Regions from separate parts of the Arthrobacter sp. Y3225209 genome, predicted to be linked through region 2. Evidence: riboswitches for the same ligand, from Rfam matches in the RefSeq annotation. Region 2 holds a riboswitch; the other holds the start of a gene.
What was found. Region 2 has a riboswitch for cyclic di-AMP ahead of AC5RVB_RS03770 (M23 family metallopeptidase). Riboswitches for the same ligand answer to the same signal wherever they lie in the genome.

Region 1 (7,790 bases), on a different contig from region 2:
AGGGCACCGAAGCCGAACCCGACGAAGACGCCGGCCACGGCCATGACAGTGTCATTGGGGGCGTATGCAAGGAGCGCCAGGCCGGCGGCGAAGGAGAGAAGCGTGGGGTAGACCACGGCGTTGTCTCCGTGGCGGTCCTGGATCCGGCCAACGAAGAGCCGCGATACCAGCACCACCCCGGCATAGACCACAAAGAAGAGGCTTGCCCCGAGGACCAGGCCCTCCGTCTGGGCGTAGGAGTTCAGGAAGGAAAGGATGCCCGCGTAGGCGGCACCGGCAATGAACATTACCGAGGCAATGGGAAGCACGGACACATAGAGGATGTCGCTCAGGTGCATGCGCCACTTGTTCTTCAGTTCCTCCGGGCCCGGCGTGCGCTCGGGCAGCCGCAGCACCAGGGAGAGGATCAGGGCGACGGCGGCGCAGGCGGCAGCAAACAGGAAAAGCGCACGGTAGCTGGCCGAGTCCACCAGGAGCACGGCCAGGAACGGCCCGACGGCGGTGGCCAGGGTGGTGGAGATGCCGAAGTATCCGGTGCCTTCCCCGCGCCGGTGGGCGGGGATAAGCCCCATAACCGAGGCTGAGAGGCTGGTGCTGGCGGCACCGAAGGCGGCGCCGTGGAGCAGCCTCACTGCCAGCAGCACGCCCAGGTTCGAGGCCGGGATGTAGAGCACCGAAGCGGCTACGAAAACTGCGAGGCTGGCGATCAGCATGCGCCGGCGGCCAACGAAATCAAGGAACTTTCCGGCAAAGACCCGGGCGGCAAGAGCGCCGATCACAAACGAACCGGAGGCAAAGCCGGCGGCGCTGTCCGACGCGGCGAACTCCTGCACCGCGTAGAGCGCCATGGTGGTCATCAGCAGGTAAAAAACGAGGGAAATGAACAGGTTCGTGACAATCGCCAGCACGAATCCCCTGGTCCATAGTTTCTGGCTGCTGCCTGACACTCGCGTTACTCCTGTGCATCGTTGAGGCTGCCCTCGATTGAAAGGTAGCCTAAGTATCTTATGCAGGAGAGCTGGCGTACCGGCAACCCAGATCCGCCAGGGAGAGCGACTTCACATTTTTTGTCTGCGGAACGGCGGTGTATCCCTGGCATCACGTGCACCATATACAACATCCGTTATGCGCCCCCGGCGCCGGACAACAGTCAGGCCTGAAAAATCGGCGGGAACAGTGTGACGGCATGGCATTGGATGGCATTGCTGGGGCCGGAGTGACTAGCACATCGAGGCGCCACTCACACGCTGCAGAGAACCGGATCACTAAATGGTTATCCAACCGTAACCATCTTGTACGGTTATTTCCATGCCGCTCTGAACGCGGCTCCCCCGGACTAGTTACCTAGCTCTGCCGCTTATCCGGGGTCCACAGAACGCACCATCACGGCAGGGGCGGGGGAACCAATAACGGGTTCCACGAATCCTTGGGGTTAAGTCGCCGGATTCACTCCGATGACCGGGTGTCTCCCATCCGCATCCGACAGCTCACCTCGCAGGTATCGGGAGAGGTAAATCAACATGTCATTCAATAAGAACCGTGGACGTCACCGTGCCGAGACCGCCGGCGTTTGGTCCACCATCTCACAGACCACCGTCAGCCGCGGACGGACCATCGGCAGCACCGCAGCCGTTGTAGCCGCCGGATCCGGCCTGATGCTCGGAATGGCCGCACCGGCCTCCGCAGGCGTCGTAGCGAACGACAACTACACGCCGACCCAGGCTGCAGCTCCGGCCGCACCGGTCGCAGCCCCCGTGGCTGAAGCCGCTCCCGTTGCCGCTCCGGCAGCCGCCAGCACCACCCACACCGTTCAGTCCGGTGACACCCTGGGCGCCATTGCCGCCAACTACGGCGTCAGCCTGGACAGTGTCTTCGCCCTGAACGGCCTGTCCATGGCATCGATCATCTACCCCGGCGACGTCATTACCGTCTCCGGCGAGGCAGCAGCCGCACCGGCTGCCCTGGATTACGCTGCCGCCACCTACACCACCGAGGCCTACGCCGCACCGGTTGCCCCTGCTGCCGCGGACAACGGCATCATCAGCACCCAGGCCACTTCGGTTACCCCGGCCCCGGCTCCCGCCGCCGCTGCTGCCACCGGCAGCAACGCCACCATGCTGGCATCGGCGTACTCGCAGCTGGGCGCCGCCCAGGACTGCACCGTCCTGGTTGAGGTTGCCCTGCGCGCCGCCGGCCACTCCGTGGGCGACCTTGCCCCCGCACAGCTGGCTGCCTACGGCACCCAGGTCTCCACTCCGGAGCCCGGTGACATGGTCTACTACGCCGACGGCGGCATGGGCCTGGCCCACATTGCCATCTACATCGGCAACGGCGAGGCCATCCACAGCGGCTGGAACGGCAACCAGACCGTGGTCCAGTCCGTCAACGTCGGCTCCGGCCCCGTGTTCTACCGCGCATAAGGCTTAGCGGCCCGTCCGCGCACGGCAATCCTGCCGTAGCTACGCAAAAGCGTCCGTTCCCTGAAGGGGGACGGACTCTTTTGCGTTTCCAGCGCCGTTACGGCACAAACCGGTACCCCATGCCGTGCTCGGTCAGCAGATGCTCGGGACACCCGGGGTCTACCTCCAGTTTGCGGCGCAGCTGCCCGATGTACAGCCGCAGGTAGCCCGTATCGGTGGTGCCCGGCCCCCAGACGTCGTGCAGGAGGGTATCCCGCGTCACCAACATGCCCGGGTGTGCCAGGAGGGCCGCCAGCAGGCGCCATTCAGTAGGCGTAAGGCGGATGTCGGACCCGTCCGGCAGCCGGATAATCCGCCGGGCAGCCAGATCGACACGCACCGAGCCGAAGGATATTTCGCTCGGCCCTGCCGCGGCCGGTGTCCGGCGGGACAGGGCACGGATGCGGGCCAGCAACTCCTCGGTGGAGAAGGGCTTCGTCACATAGTCGTCAGCGCCGAGGTCCAGTGCACGGACCTTGTCCGCAGGATCCATCCGGCCGGATACCACCAGGATGGGCACCGCGCTCCAGCCGCGGACCGCCTCAATGACATCCATCCCGCTCAACCCGGGCATGCCCAGGTCCAGGACCAGCAGGTCAGGATGGGTATCCACGGTTTTACGGATGGCTGCACTGCCGCTCTCGGCGGTCACCACCTCGTACCCGTACGCGGCGAGCGTGATGCGCAGGGCGCGCAGTATCTGTGTATCGTCGTCGGCCAGCAGGATTCTCATCGGGCCCCCACCGGCAGGCCGCCTGCCCCGGCGGACACACGGTCCGCGGCAGGCAGGGAAAGGACCATGGTCAGCCCGCCGCCGGGTGTGTCTTCGGCCTCCAGGGTTCCGCCCATACCTTCAGTGAATCCCTTCGCCAGAGCCAGTCCCAGCCCCAGGCCGGTTTGATTGTCCGTGTCGCCCAGCCGTTGGAACGGCGTGAAGATGTCCGGTTGCCGTGGTTCCGGGACACCGGGGCCCGAGTCTATGACACGGATTTCCACCCGTCCGGAAAACTCGCTCACGGCCAGCACGGCTCTGGCCGACTCCGGGCTGAACCGCACGGCGTTAGCCAGGAGATTGACCAGCACACGCTGCAGCAGCACCGGATCGGCAAGGACATTCCGGCCGTCCACAGGAATCCCGAGTTCCACCTCGGCCGGGCCCAGGTCCAGTTCCTCCAGTGCCGGCAGCACGGCATCGGCAACATTCAGCGGCTCCAGGTTTACCCCGACCACCCCCGCCTGCAGCCGGCTGACGTCCAGCAGGCTGGTCACCAGCGTGGAAAGGGACGCGAGTGATTCCTCGGCAGTGGCAAGCAGCTCGCTGCGGTCCTGCTCGGACCAGGTGACGTCCGTGGCCCGCAGTCCGGTAACCGCGGCGGTGGCCGCCGTCAGCGGCCGGCGCAGGTCGTGTCCGACGGCGGCCAGCAACGCCGTGCGTACCTTGTCCGCCTCGGCCAGGGACCCGAGCCCGCGGGCCGTCTCGGTCAGTTCCCGGTGCTCCAGTGCCGCTTCCAGCTGGGCGGTGATCACCGCCAGCAGCCGGCGGTCCGAAGCCGCCAGTTCACGCCCCCACAGATCCAGGAAGGCGCGCTCCCCCACCGGCAGCCGGGTGAAGGCCGGGTCCCCCGGCGGGAGATCTGCCGGCCAGTCGCCGTCGGCGTACAGGTCCATGCCGTCCGCCCTCAGCCGCGCCGCGCCCAGGGTAAACGCCTCACGGGTGCGCCCCACCAGGGCGGCCAGGGCATCCTCACCCCGCAGCACGCTGCCCGCGACCGAAGCCAGCAGTTCGGATTCCGACGCCGACCGCCGGGCGGTGCGGGCACGGCGCGCCGCCGCATCCACCACGTAGCTGACCAGCAGCGCGTTCACCACATACAGGCCCAGGGCCAGCATGTGGGAGGGCGTGGCAACCGTGACCGTGTAGAGCGGCTGGATAAAGAAGAAGTCCAGTGTGAGACCCGAAAGCAGCGCGGCGAACAGTGCCGGCCAGATCCCGCCCACCAGCGCCACCAGAATCACCAGCAGCTGGTAGCTCAGGACGTCGCCGGTGATGGTCTCGGCGCTCCGGACGGCCACCAGCCCGGCGGTAAGCAGCGGACCTCCGGCCAGGGCCAGGGCAAAACCCAGCAGGCGGCGGCGCCTGGAGAGTGCACCGCCGAAGTGCGGCAGCACCAGCGCCCGTGCTGCCGCCGAGTGGGACACGATGTGGACATCAATGTCCCCCGACTCCCGGATCACGGTGGCACCGATCCCGGGGCCGGAGAGCAGCGCCGCAATCCGCGGGCGGCGGCTCACGCCGACTACCAGCTGTGTGGCGTTGACGCCGCGGGCAAAGTCCACCAGTGCCTTGGGAATGTCGTGGCCCACCACCTGGTGGAAGGTGCCGCCCAGTTTTTCCGCCAGGATCCGCTGCGCCGCCAGCTCCCCGGGCTCTGCTCCGCGCAGCCCGTCCGCACCGGCAATGTGGACGGCCAGCAGTTTCCCGCCGGCCGACCGGGCGGCTATCCGCGCACCCCGGCGCAGCAGCGTTCGTCCTTCGGGGCCGCCGGTCAGGGCCACGACAACCCGTTCCCGGGCTTCCCATTTACGGTGAATGCCCTGTTCCGCACGGTACCGGTTCAGTGCCGAGTCCACCTCGTCCGCCAGCCACAGCAGGGCCAGCTCGCGCAGCGCGGTGAGGTTGCCCAGCCTGAAGTAGTTGGACAGCGCGGCGTCCACGCGTTCGGCCGGGTAGATCACCCCGTCGGCCAGCCGTCCCCGCAGGGACTGCGGCGCCAGGTCAACCAGTTCCACCTGTTCGGCCTCGCGCAGGACGGCGTCCGGTACGGTTTCGGCCTGCAGGGTGCCGGTGATCTGCTCGATCACGTCATTAAGTGAATCGACGTGCTGGATGTTCACGGTGGACAGGACGTTGATCCCGGCATTGAGCAGGGCCTGCACGTCCTGCCACCGCTTTTCATGCTTCAGTCCGGGGACATTGGTATGGGCCAGTTCGTCCACCAGCGCGTACTCCGGGGCGCGGGCCAGGACGGCGTCCAGGTCCAGCTCCGTGAGCTCCAGCCCGCGGTGGTGCAGGACGGCGCGCGGGACTGTCTCCAGGCCCTCGGCCTGGGCAGCGGTCGCTGCACGGCCGTGGGTCTCCACCAGCGCGACGACGACGTCCGCCCCCTCGCTGCGGAGGCGGCGCCCTTCCTCGAGCATGGCGTAGGTCTTCCCCACACCGGGCGCCGCCCCCAGGAATACCCTCAGTTGTCCCCGCGTCATGGACTAAGTGTCCAGCTCCGCCAGGGAAATGTTCAAAAGCAACACGTTAACGGTGCGCAGTCCGAGGATCCCTGCGAACGGAGCCTGCGTGGCATCATCCACGAGTGCCTGGACCCGGGCCGGGTCCAGGCCGCGTTCGGCGGCCACCCGGTCCACCTGCATCCGGGCGTACTCGGGGCTGATGTGCGGATCCAGCCCGGACCCCGACGCGGTGACTGCCTCGGCGGGAACATCTGCCGGCGCCACCGCCTCCAGCTCGGCCACGGCGGCCCGCCGCTCCGCCACGGCAGCAGCCAGGTCCTCATTCAGCGGGCCGAGGTTTGACCCGCTGGAGGCACCGCCGTCGTACCCGTCCCCCGCTGCCGAAGGCCGGGACTGGAACCACTGCGGCAGGGCGGCGCCGTCGGCGTCAGTGAAGGACTGCCCGATCAGCGCCGATCCCACGTCCGTGCCCCCGCTGCTGACCATCGAGCCGTTGGCCCGGCCGTGCAGGGCGGCCTGTCCGATTCCGGCGACTGCCAGCGGATACACCACGCCGAGGAGAACAGTGAGCACCGCCAGTGCCCGGAGGGAGACGCCAAGCTGGCGCATACTGCTGCGGACGGGGTTCATTTACTGCTCCTGGTCAGAGGTGTGCTGCGTACTGTGCGGGTAAGGGGCGCCATGTCAGAAGCCCGGGAGAAGGCTGATCAGCAGGTCGATGGCCTTGATGCCGATGAATGGCGCGATCACGCCGCCCACACCGTAGACCAGCAGGTTCCGGCTAAGGATCGAGGAGGATCCGGCGGCCCGGTACTTCACGCCCCGCAGTGCCAGCGGGATTAGCACCACGATGATCAGCGCGTTGAAGATGACCGCGGACAGGATTGCCGAGGCGGGTGAATGCAGCTGCATCAGGTTCAGTGCGGACAGGCCCGGGAACACCCCTACGAACATCGCCGGGATGATCGCGAAGTACTTGGCAATGTCGTTCGCGATGGAGAAAGTGGTCAACGCACCGCGCGTGATGAGCAGCTGTTTGCCGATACCGACAATGTCGATCAGCTTGGTGGGGTCGGAGTCCAGGTCCACCATATTGCCCGCTTCCTTCGCCGCGGAGGTGCCGGTATTCATTGCCACGCCGACGTCGGCCTGGGCCAGGGCCGGGGCGTCATTCGTGCCGTCACCGGTCATGGCGACCAGGTGGCCGCCCTCCTGTTCACGCCGGATCAGGGCCATCTTGTCCTCGGGCGTCGCTTCGGCGAGGAAGTCATCCACCCCTGCCTCGGCCGCAATGGCCCTGGCGGTGTAGGGATTGTCACCGGTGATCATCACCGTGCGGATGCCCATGGCGCGCAGCTGCGCGAAACGGTCCTTCAGGCCCTCCTTGACCACGTCCTTCAGGTGGACGACGCCGAGCACCCGGGTGCCGCCGTCGGCGTCCCGGACCGCCACCAGCAGCGGTGTGCCGCCGCCCGTGGAGATTTTCTTTACCTGGTCTTCAACGGCAATCAGCACGTCGACGTCGATGCCGCCGGATTCCGCAGTCCAGTCCAGGATGGCGGAGGAGGCGCCCTTGCGGATCTTCGCCCGGTCGGGGAAGTCCATGCCGCTCATCCGGGTCTGCGCAGTGAAGGGAACACTGACGGATCCGGCGGGCGGTTCGGGCCTGCACCCCTTCGCCGCCGCCAGGTCCACGATGGACTTGCCCTCCGGGGTGGGATCGCCGAAGGAGGACAGCACTGCGGCGTCAATCAGGTCGGTGCTTTCGGTCCCGTTGATCGGGATGAACCCGGCGGCCTGGCGGTTGCCATAGGTGATGGTGCCGGTCTTGTCGAGCAGCAGGGTGGTGACGTCGCCGGCTGCCTCCACTGCGCGGCCGGACATGGCCAGGACGTTGCGCTGGACCAGGCGGTCCATGCCGGCAATGCCGATGGCGGAGAGCAGCGCGCCGATGGTGGTGGGGATCAGGCACACCAGAAGTGCCACCAGCACGGGGATGCTGACGGTCGCGGACGAGTAGCCCGCCAGCGGGTTGAGCGTCAGCACCACCACGATAAAGACCAGGGACAGCGTGGCCAGCAGGATATC
Region 2 (7,790 bases):
CGTGCCCGCAGACGGCGGCCAGGGCGATGTGCGCAGGATTCAGCAGCTTCCCTGCCGGGATGGTGGTTTCGCCTGCCGATGCTTCCTCGCCGGCCGGACGGATGTGTTCACCCTGCCGGGGCTGGACGCCTTCCGCACGGTCATTCAGCGTCAGCACCGGCACTTCATCGCCGGACACCGTACCGCTTTCCGAACGCAGCACCGAATCCGCGCCCTCTGGGATGAGTCCGCCCGTAAGGATGGCCACGGCCTCGCCGGGCTGCAGTGCCCGGCGCCCGGATTCGCGGTGAATCTGCCAGCGCTCTACTTCCGGTTCCTTGGTGGTGATGACCGTCCAGGGCGGCGGGCCGGCCACAGCCCACCCGTCCATGGCCGCCGAGGCGTAATGCGGCACGGGCTGCAGCGCAGCGGTTTCCAGCGCGAGGATCCGCCCCAGGGCTTCGTCCAGGGGTACCGTCTCATAGGGCAACGGACGGGCTGCGGCGTACGCGGCATGCCGGGCCTGGGCCCAGGACGCGTTGGGCTGCACGGGGAGGATGACAGGAACCGAGGGTTCACTCATTCCATTCCCCCTTTCTCTGCAGCTGCGCCGGCGCATTCGCCGGCCGCCACCGCCATCGCCGAACGCATGGCCACCGCGTCATCCGCCTGGCCGCTGCCTGCTGCCATGCCCGCAGCGTAACCCGCGATGAAGGTGGTCAACGGCGCCGCCGGACGCACCACGCTATGTGCCGCGGCTGCCGCGAGGTCGAGGACGGCGGAAACCTCCACCGGAGTGCCTTCGAGCTCAAGGGCCCTCAGCAACCTGCCGCTCCATGCTTCGAGTTGTTCCTGCTGGCTTGCCATTCGTGCTCCTTCGCTTCGCTGGGTCCATGCCGCAGGCTGTGCTGCTGCATGTCCGTGGCGCTCACACCCAGGGACGTCGCGTCCGCCCAGGTGTCAACATCGGCCGTACTCATGGGGGAAACCTGCACACCCCTCCATTGCACCCTAGCAAGCAGCCCCTTCATCGACATGTTTGTCAGCTGTCCGGGCGCAGGAACATTCACTGCGGAGAGCAGGTCCGCCGTACGGTAGATCCCTGCAAGTGGCTGCATATATCCCTCGGCGTCCACCGCCAGCAGGCTCTCGGATCCCGTCGCTGAGCACAGCAGTGTCTCTACGGCGGCCGCGATACCGGGCATGTCGCAGGCCAGCACCAGCGTCCATTCGGGCGGATCGGTCATGGCCAGGATGCCGGCCGCCACTGCTGCTGCCGGTCCGCCGAAGGCGGGTTCTTCACGGACCAGCACCGCCTCCGGTGCAGACCGGGCCAGGAGCGGGGCCAGCTCAGGCGGACCGGCGACGTATACCGGCCGCGCGTCGGGCACCGCGGCAAGGGTGGTTTCCAGCAGCGTTTTACCGTCCGCCAGCAATAGTGCCTTGGGCACACCGCCCAGGCGGCTGGAGCGGCCGCCGGCCAGGATAATTGCCGCGTGATCCGGGGGTCCGGGCATCAGGCAGCCGTGTCATTCTGCAGGAAGGGGTCCCATTGCGGGGACGGCCGTTCCAGTTCACGGATCTGACAGCGGGCGCCGCAGGGCGCCTTGGGCGAAATGCGCAGCTGCCACCCGAGTTGCGCCAGGGTCTTATCCCCTTTGGTGTTGTTGCAGCGCAGGCAGCAGGCTACGAGATTCTCCCAGCTGTCATCTCCGCCGCGGGAGCGGGGCACTACGTGGTCCACCGTCGCCGCAGCCTTGCCGCAATAAGCGCATTCATGGTTATCCCGGCGCAGTACTCCCCGGCGGGTGGCAACAGTGCCCTCGCGGTAGGGAATTTTCACATAACGGTGCAGCAGGATCACGGAGGGCCGGGGAAAAATCTCATTTGGCCCGGCCACGGGTTCACCGCTCTCGGCTACCACGCTTGCCTTTCCGTTGAGGACCAGTACCAGGGCCCGGCGGAAGGTAATCACGGCCAGCGGTTCGTATCCAGCATTCAGAACGAGAGTGCGCATGCACATACCTCTTCATCTGCCGCCCACGAACCGGTGAGTACAAGACACCGTTCCGCAAACGGCACTTCGGATTGTCTATGCAAGAGTATGCCGGGATTCGCAACTTGGCCATTTTCACGCGCAAAACCCCGGCGGACACACCACTCCCCCGCTCCGCTTCCCCGCCCCAGCGACGACGGCGGGGTGCGGGTGTATCAAAGGGCCGGAGGGGTTAGACGGGCCGGGCGGGTTAAAAGGAATGGATTAAAGCCGGAAGGCTCCCCCCGAAGGAGGAGCCTTGCCGTGGTCTTACAGACTGTCTTACAAACTCACGCCCCGCACTCAGGCAGTGCGTTGATGTGCAGGGGTATTAGCCGCCTACGCGGATGTAAACGCCGCCGGAGCCAAGCTCCGCCGGAGCAACCACTGTGCTGTTTCCGTTGAACCCGCCGTGTACTGCCTGTCCGCCGCCTACGTAGACGGCAATGTGGGCCATGCCCATGCCGCCGTCGGCGTAGTAGATCAGGTCTCCGGGCATGGCCTCGGCTGCACTGACCGTCCGTCCAAGGGACAGGTAGCCGGCCGGCCATCCGTGGAAGTTGATGCCTGCGGCAGCCAGCGAATTGGTGGCCAGCATGGTGCAGTCCTGGCTGACGCCAAGCTGGGCGTAAGCTGCGGCCGCGATGGTTGCGCCAACTCCGGAAGGAACTTCCGGTGCCGGTGACGGGGTTGCCGCGGCCGGTGCTGCAGTTGCGGCACCGGTGGCGGCGCCGCCCTGGGCATTGGTGTTGGCCGTGGCGGGAACTACTTCCTGGGCCTGTACGGTCAGCGTGGGCGTCTCGGCCGGCACAGGCTCGGGAGCGGTGATCACACCGTTGATCCCGTCCCGTTCGAAGGAGACCTGAATGGTCTCCGGTACCTGGACGGGCTGGGCCGCGGAAAGGTTCAGGTTGCTGGTGCGGACATCGCGCAGGGTCTCCGCACCGGAGGCATTGGCGGCAACGCCGGTTGTCAGTACCAGCCCCGAGGCCGCGGCAATAACAGCGGCCTGGCGGCCCACTGTTCCTGCGTTGGCGCTCACGGCACCGGCGAGTGCGTTCAGCGTAGTGGTGCGTTCCACCGGCGCCCGGTGGCGGGCGCGCTCAGTTGTCGAGGTCATGATTCTCCGGCTCTCGAAAAACTGGGCTTAGCTGACCCGGACGAAGCTGGCGCCCGGCAGGTCGGAGAGGCTGTGCAGGCCGGTGTTCATACCGTTCAGCCCGCCGCTGATGACCTGGCCGTTGCCGACGTAGATCGCGACGTGGCCACCGGTGATGACCAGATCGCCGGGCTGCGGGCTGCCGACAACTGCGCCGAACTGGAAGAACTGGCCCGGGGCCAGATCGCCGACGGACTTGCCGACGGAGCGCAGTGCGTTTTCAACCATGGCGGTGCAATCCTGGGCAACGCCGATCTGGCCGTAGGCCGAGGCGACCAGGGCCGCGCCGACGTTGCTGGGAGCAGCGGTTTCCGGTGCGGGTGCGGCAGGAGTGGAGGAAGCCGTCATAACGGCGGCACCGGCAGCGGCCGGGGCAGCTGCGGGTGCGGTTGCTGCAGCGGCGGTCTGTGCTGCCTGGGCAGCCTGTGCAGCTGCCTGCTCGGCTGCTGCGGTTGCTGCTGCTTCTTCTGCTGCAACCTGTGCGCGGTATTCGGATCCATCGATGGAACCGGCGGTAGCGGCCAGCTGCAGAGCGAAGGGGGCGTTGGCGGGAGCGGTGACGCTGCCGTCCACGAAGTTCAGGGTGGTTGCCTCAAGTGCCTGGCGGTCCGTGTTGACGGAGGAAGCCTGTGCAGGAAGTCCTGCAGCCAGCACGAGGCCGGATGCTGCTACTACGACGGCGGCCTGGCGGCCTACGGTACCGGCGTTGGAGCTGACTGCCTTGGATAGCGCGGTGATCGGGTTGGTCTGTACGGTGGCAGCGCGACGGCGGCCATGAGCGTGTGATGACACAAGTTTGCCTCTCCCAATGCCTACGAGGTGAGCTGTCGGATTCGGATGGGAGTCACCCGGTTGCCCGGCCTAATGGCCTTTGCAACTTAACCCCAAGGGTTTCTTTCGAAACCCGAAATTGGTTCCCCCGCCTCTGCCATGCGATTCTGCGAACGGACTTCAAACAGTGGCAGAGCTCGGCGATCTGTTCGAAGGTGCCCGATCGTTGGCGAATCAGGCACGAGGACGAGCGTACAGCAACATTTGCTCTATGTCACGTTCCGATCACGAAACGATATTCGTCCGGTTACAACCAGTCCCGCGGGTCGACTACTTCGCCGTTAACTACGACCTCAAAATGCAGGTGGCAGCCGGTGGAAGCGCCAGTGGTTCCGCTTGCGCCCACCAGGTGTCCGCGCTTGATTTCGGTACCCACGGTGACTGCTGCGCTGGACAGGTGGTTGTACGTGGTCTCTACGCCGTTGCCGTGGTCAATCACCACACGGTTGCCCCCGCCATAGGGGTGCCAGCCGGCAAAAACGACCGTGCCGGAGGCAGCGGCATTTACGGCGGTGCCGCAGGCTGCAGCGAAGTCCTGGCCATTATGCATTTCGCCGGCTTCACCGGTGATGGGGCTGACGCGGTGTCCGAACCCGGAGGTTTCGATCAGGGCGGCGTCCAGCGGAGTGGAGAGTGTGCCCTTGGCGGCGGCGGGAACCACCGTGCTGCCGGCAGCAACCGTAACCGAGGCGAGTTTGGCGTCCGGATCGAAGGCGCTGCTCAAACCTGCCCGGGCGAAGCCGACATTGGCATTCGGGTCAGCCTGTACTGGCGTACTTGTCGCTGCAACCGGTTCCGGCTGCACTGCGGGGTCCCCGGCAGCCGCCGTCGTCGGCAGGGCCGCGGTGAGGATCAGGCCCGACGTGGCAGCGGTAATGGCAACCTTCTGGGCGGCTCCCCCAACGGAGATGGTCTTGGTTTCAGCCCGCCGGCGGCCGGAGGACGTTGAGTTGCGCTGACGCGCAGGCGTAACAGGAGCAGACGCACGGCGCCGGCCCGAAGCAGCATGCTTCGACAAGTAATTCCCTCTCTTGGATCGCCTACGAAGTTAGCTGTCGGATTCGAGTAGAGAAACTCGGCCTCCGGTCCGGCGGCGTGCAGGCGGCTGGGCGTGCACGGCTGTCGGCGTCCGGAAGGCTTCACCCCAAGGCAGCTGTGCTGCCGGAAAGTGGGTCCTCCGCCCCTGCCTGAACGGTTGGTACTCCGGTCCGCTGGCAGGGCTCGGCGGACGGACCGGATAACGATGGTGTTTCAACGTCAGGAACTCACTATAGGGTAAACGCCACAAAAGTGACCATTCCGTTACCCGGCGTGGGACACGAAGACGTGCGCCGCAACCTCCGCAGGCAGTTCCAGGGCCCCTTCAATGCCGGGCACACGGACTGAGATATACCCGCCCACTTCTTCCGCGGTGATCCGGGCGCCGGGCCGCAGGCCTGCTTCGTCCAGCTGGGACAGCAGTTCGGGCTCCACCTGGATGGGCTCGGCCAGGCGGACCAGCTTCAGCGGGGCGCCCGGCACAGCTTCAGCGACCATGGAGACCAGGTCATTGACTCCTGAACTGAAGACCTCCGAGGCTACGCCGCCGATCGCTTCCAGGCCCGGGATGGGGTTGCCGTAGGGGGATTCGGTGGGGCGTCCCAGCAGCTCGTAGAGCCGCCGTTCCACCCGTTCACTCATGACATGCTCCCACCGGCAGGCCTCGTCGTGGACGTAGGCCCAGTCAAGGCCGATCACATCGGCCAGCAGGCGTTCGGCCAGCCGGTGCTTCCGCATGACCTCCGTGGCACGGCGCCGGCCGAGTTCGGTCAGCTCCAGCCTGCGGGTTCCCGCGACCACCACCAGGCCGTCGCGCTCCATCCGCCCAACTGTCTGGGACACGGTGGGGCCTGAGTGGCGCAGCCGTTCGGCAATCCGCGCCCGCAGGGCAACAATGTTTTCCTCTTCCAGTTCCAGGATGGTCCTGAGGTACATCTCAGTGGTGTCAATGAGATCCGTCATGACGGGCCGCTCCTACTAAGGAAGAAAGGAGGACAACATACCGCTGCCCCGGGTGTACGCCAACACGTTAGCCTATTCGCCCGACGCCCCGTAAATTGCCCGGCCTGCAGCACATCCTCCCGTGGCCGGGGTCATAAATCGTCCGGTGGAGGAGGGTGCGGCAGAATGGAATTGCATACGCGCTTTCCCCTGACACGCTTGGAGCGATAACCAATGGGCGATACCGCCGCACTGAAGATTCCCGCCGGACTCCTGCCCCGCGACGGCCGGTTCGGCGCCGGACCGTCCAAGGTCCGCCCGGAACAGATCGAGGCGCTTGCGCAGGCCGGAGGCAGCCTGCTGGGCACCTCCCACCGCCAGGCACCCGTGCGCAACCTTGTAGGCAGCATCCGTAACGGCCTCTCCGACCTGTTCTCGGCGCCCGAGGGTTATGAAGTGGTCCTCGGCGTCGGCGGGTCCACCGCCTTCTGGGACATTGCCTCCTTCGGCCTGGTGGAGAACAAGGCCCAGCACCTCTCTTTCGGTGAGTTCGGTTCCAAGTTCGCCGCCGCCACCAACAAGGCGCCGTTCCTCTCCGCATCCAGCATCATCAAGGCCGAACCGGGTACCCGGCCGCAGCCCGTGGCCGAGCCCGGCGTAGATGTTTACGCCTGGCCGCAGAACGAGACCTCCACCGGCGTAGCAGCTCCGGTCCAGCGGGTGCAGGGCGCCGACGACGGCTCCCTGGTCCTCATTGACGCCACTTCCGCTGCCGGCGGGCTGGACGTGGACCTGGCCCAGTCCGATGTGTATTACTTCGCGCCGCAGAAGAACTTCGCGTCCGACGGCGGGCTGTGGCTTGGCATGTTCTCCCCTGCCGCGCTGGAGCGTGCGGCGCGGATCAACGCCGGCGACCGTTGGATCCCCGACTTCCTGAACCTGCAGACGGCCATTGATAACTCGCGGCTGAACCAGACCTACAACACGCCGTCGTTGTCCACTCTGGTGACCCTGAACTCGCAGGTCCAGTGGCTCAACACCAACGGCGGGCTGGCCTTCGCCGCCGGCCGCACTGCCGAATCCGCCGGCCGCATATACTCCTGGGCGGAGAAATCCGCGGTGGCCACACCGTTCGTCGCCCGGCCCGAGGACCGCTCAAACGTGATTGCCACCATCGATTTCGATGACAGCATTGACGCGTCCGCCATCGCTGCGACCCTGCGTGCCAACGGCGTGGTGGATGTGGAGCCCTACCGCAAGCTGGGCCGCAACCAGCTGCGGATTGCCACCTTTGTTGCCATCGAACCCGATGATGTCAGTGCCCTGCTGAACTGCATCGACTACGTGATCGAGCATTCCTGACCCTTCAGGCCAGCAGCATCAGGCGCAGGACCCGGACGCTAGGCGTTGTCCGGGTCCTGCGCCTTTTCCGGGATGTCTGTGGTCATGCTCAGGCGGCGCGGCAGGCTGCGGTCATAGTGGAACCGCATTCCGTAGGTCCGCCACGCCCAGACAAAGCCCAGTGTGGCCGCCACAATGCCGGCAGCGGCCGCTACCCCCAGGCTCCAGCGCGGACCGAAGGCGTTGGAGACCCAGCCGACCACCGGGGCGCCCAGCGGCGTTCCGCCCATGAAGATCGCGAAATACAGCGCCATCACCCGCCCGCGCATTCCAGGTGCGGTGGTGGTCTGCACATAGGCGTTGGCGCTGGTCATCAGTGTGAGGGCGAACAGCCCCACCGGGATCAGCGAGAGTGCGAACAGGATCAGGTTGGGTGCGGCGGCGGAAAGGATGCAGGCGAACCCG

Region 1: it holds a riboswitch for cyclic di-AMP, as region 2 does, so the genes downstream of both, AC5RVB_RS04470 (LysM peptidoglycan-binding domain-containing protein) here and AC5RVB_RS03770 (M23 family metallopeptidase) in region 2, are expected to answer to the same signal.

Annotation. Positions count from the first base shown of each region.
Region 1 is NZ_JBNHFW010000004.1:123,261-131,050, forward strand. It holds gene AC5RVB_RS04465 (MFS transporter) at 1-947, opposite strand, end outside; cyclic di-AMP (ydaO/yuaA leader) riboswitch at 1,369-1,515, shown strand; gene AC5RVB_RS04470 (LysM peptidoglycan-binding domain-containing protein) at 1,521-2,420, shown strand; gene AC5RVB_RS04475 (response regulator) at 2,518-3,192, opposite strand; gene AC5RVB_RS04480 (ATP-binding protein) at 3,189-5,720, opposite strand; gene kdpC (potassium-transporting ATPase subunit KdpC) at 5,724-6,332, opposite strand; gene kdpB (potassium-transporting ATPase subunit KdpB) at 6,387-7,790, opposite strand, start outside.
Region 2 is NZ_JBNHFW010000003.1:199,867-207,656, forward strand. It holds gene AC5RVB_RS03740 (molybdopterin molybdotransferase MoeA) at 1-562, opposite strand, end outside; gene AC5RVB_RS03745 (DUF6457 domain-containing protein) at 559-846, opposite strand; gene mobA (molybdenum cofactor guanylyltransferase) at 798-1,496, opposite strand; gene AC5RVB_RS03755 (HNH endonuclease) at 1,496-1,996, opposite strand; gene AC5RVB_RS03760 (NlpC/P60 family protein) at 2,346-3,134, opposite strand; gene AC5RVB_RS03765 (NlpC/P60 family protein) at 3,162-3,965, opposite strand; cyclic di-AMP (ydaO/yuaA leader) riboswitch at 3,969-4,126, opposite strand; gene AC5RVB_RS03770 (M23 family metallopeptidase) at 4,252-5,022, opposite strand; cyclic di-AMP (ydaO/yuaA leader) riboswitch at 5,026-5,215, opposite strand; gene AC5RVB_RS03775 (metal-dependent transcriptional regulator) at 5,307-6,005, opposite strand; gene serC (phosphoserine transaminase) at 6,219-7,346, shown strand; gene AC5RVB_RS03785 (MFS transporter) at 7,385-7,790, opposite strand, start outside.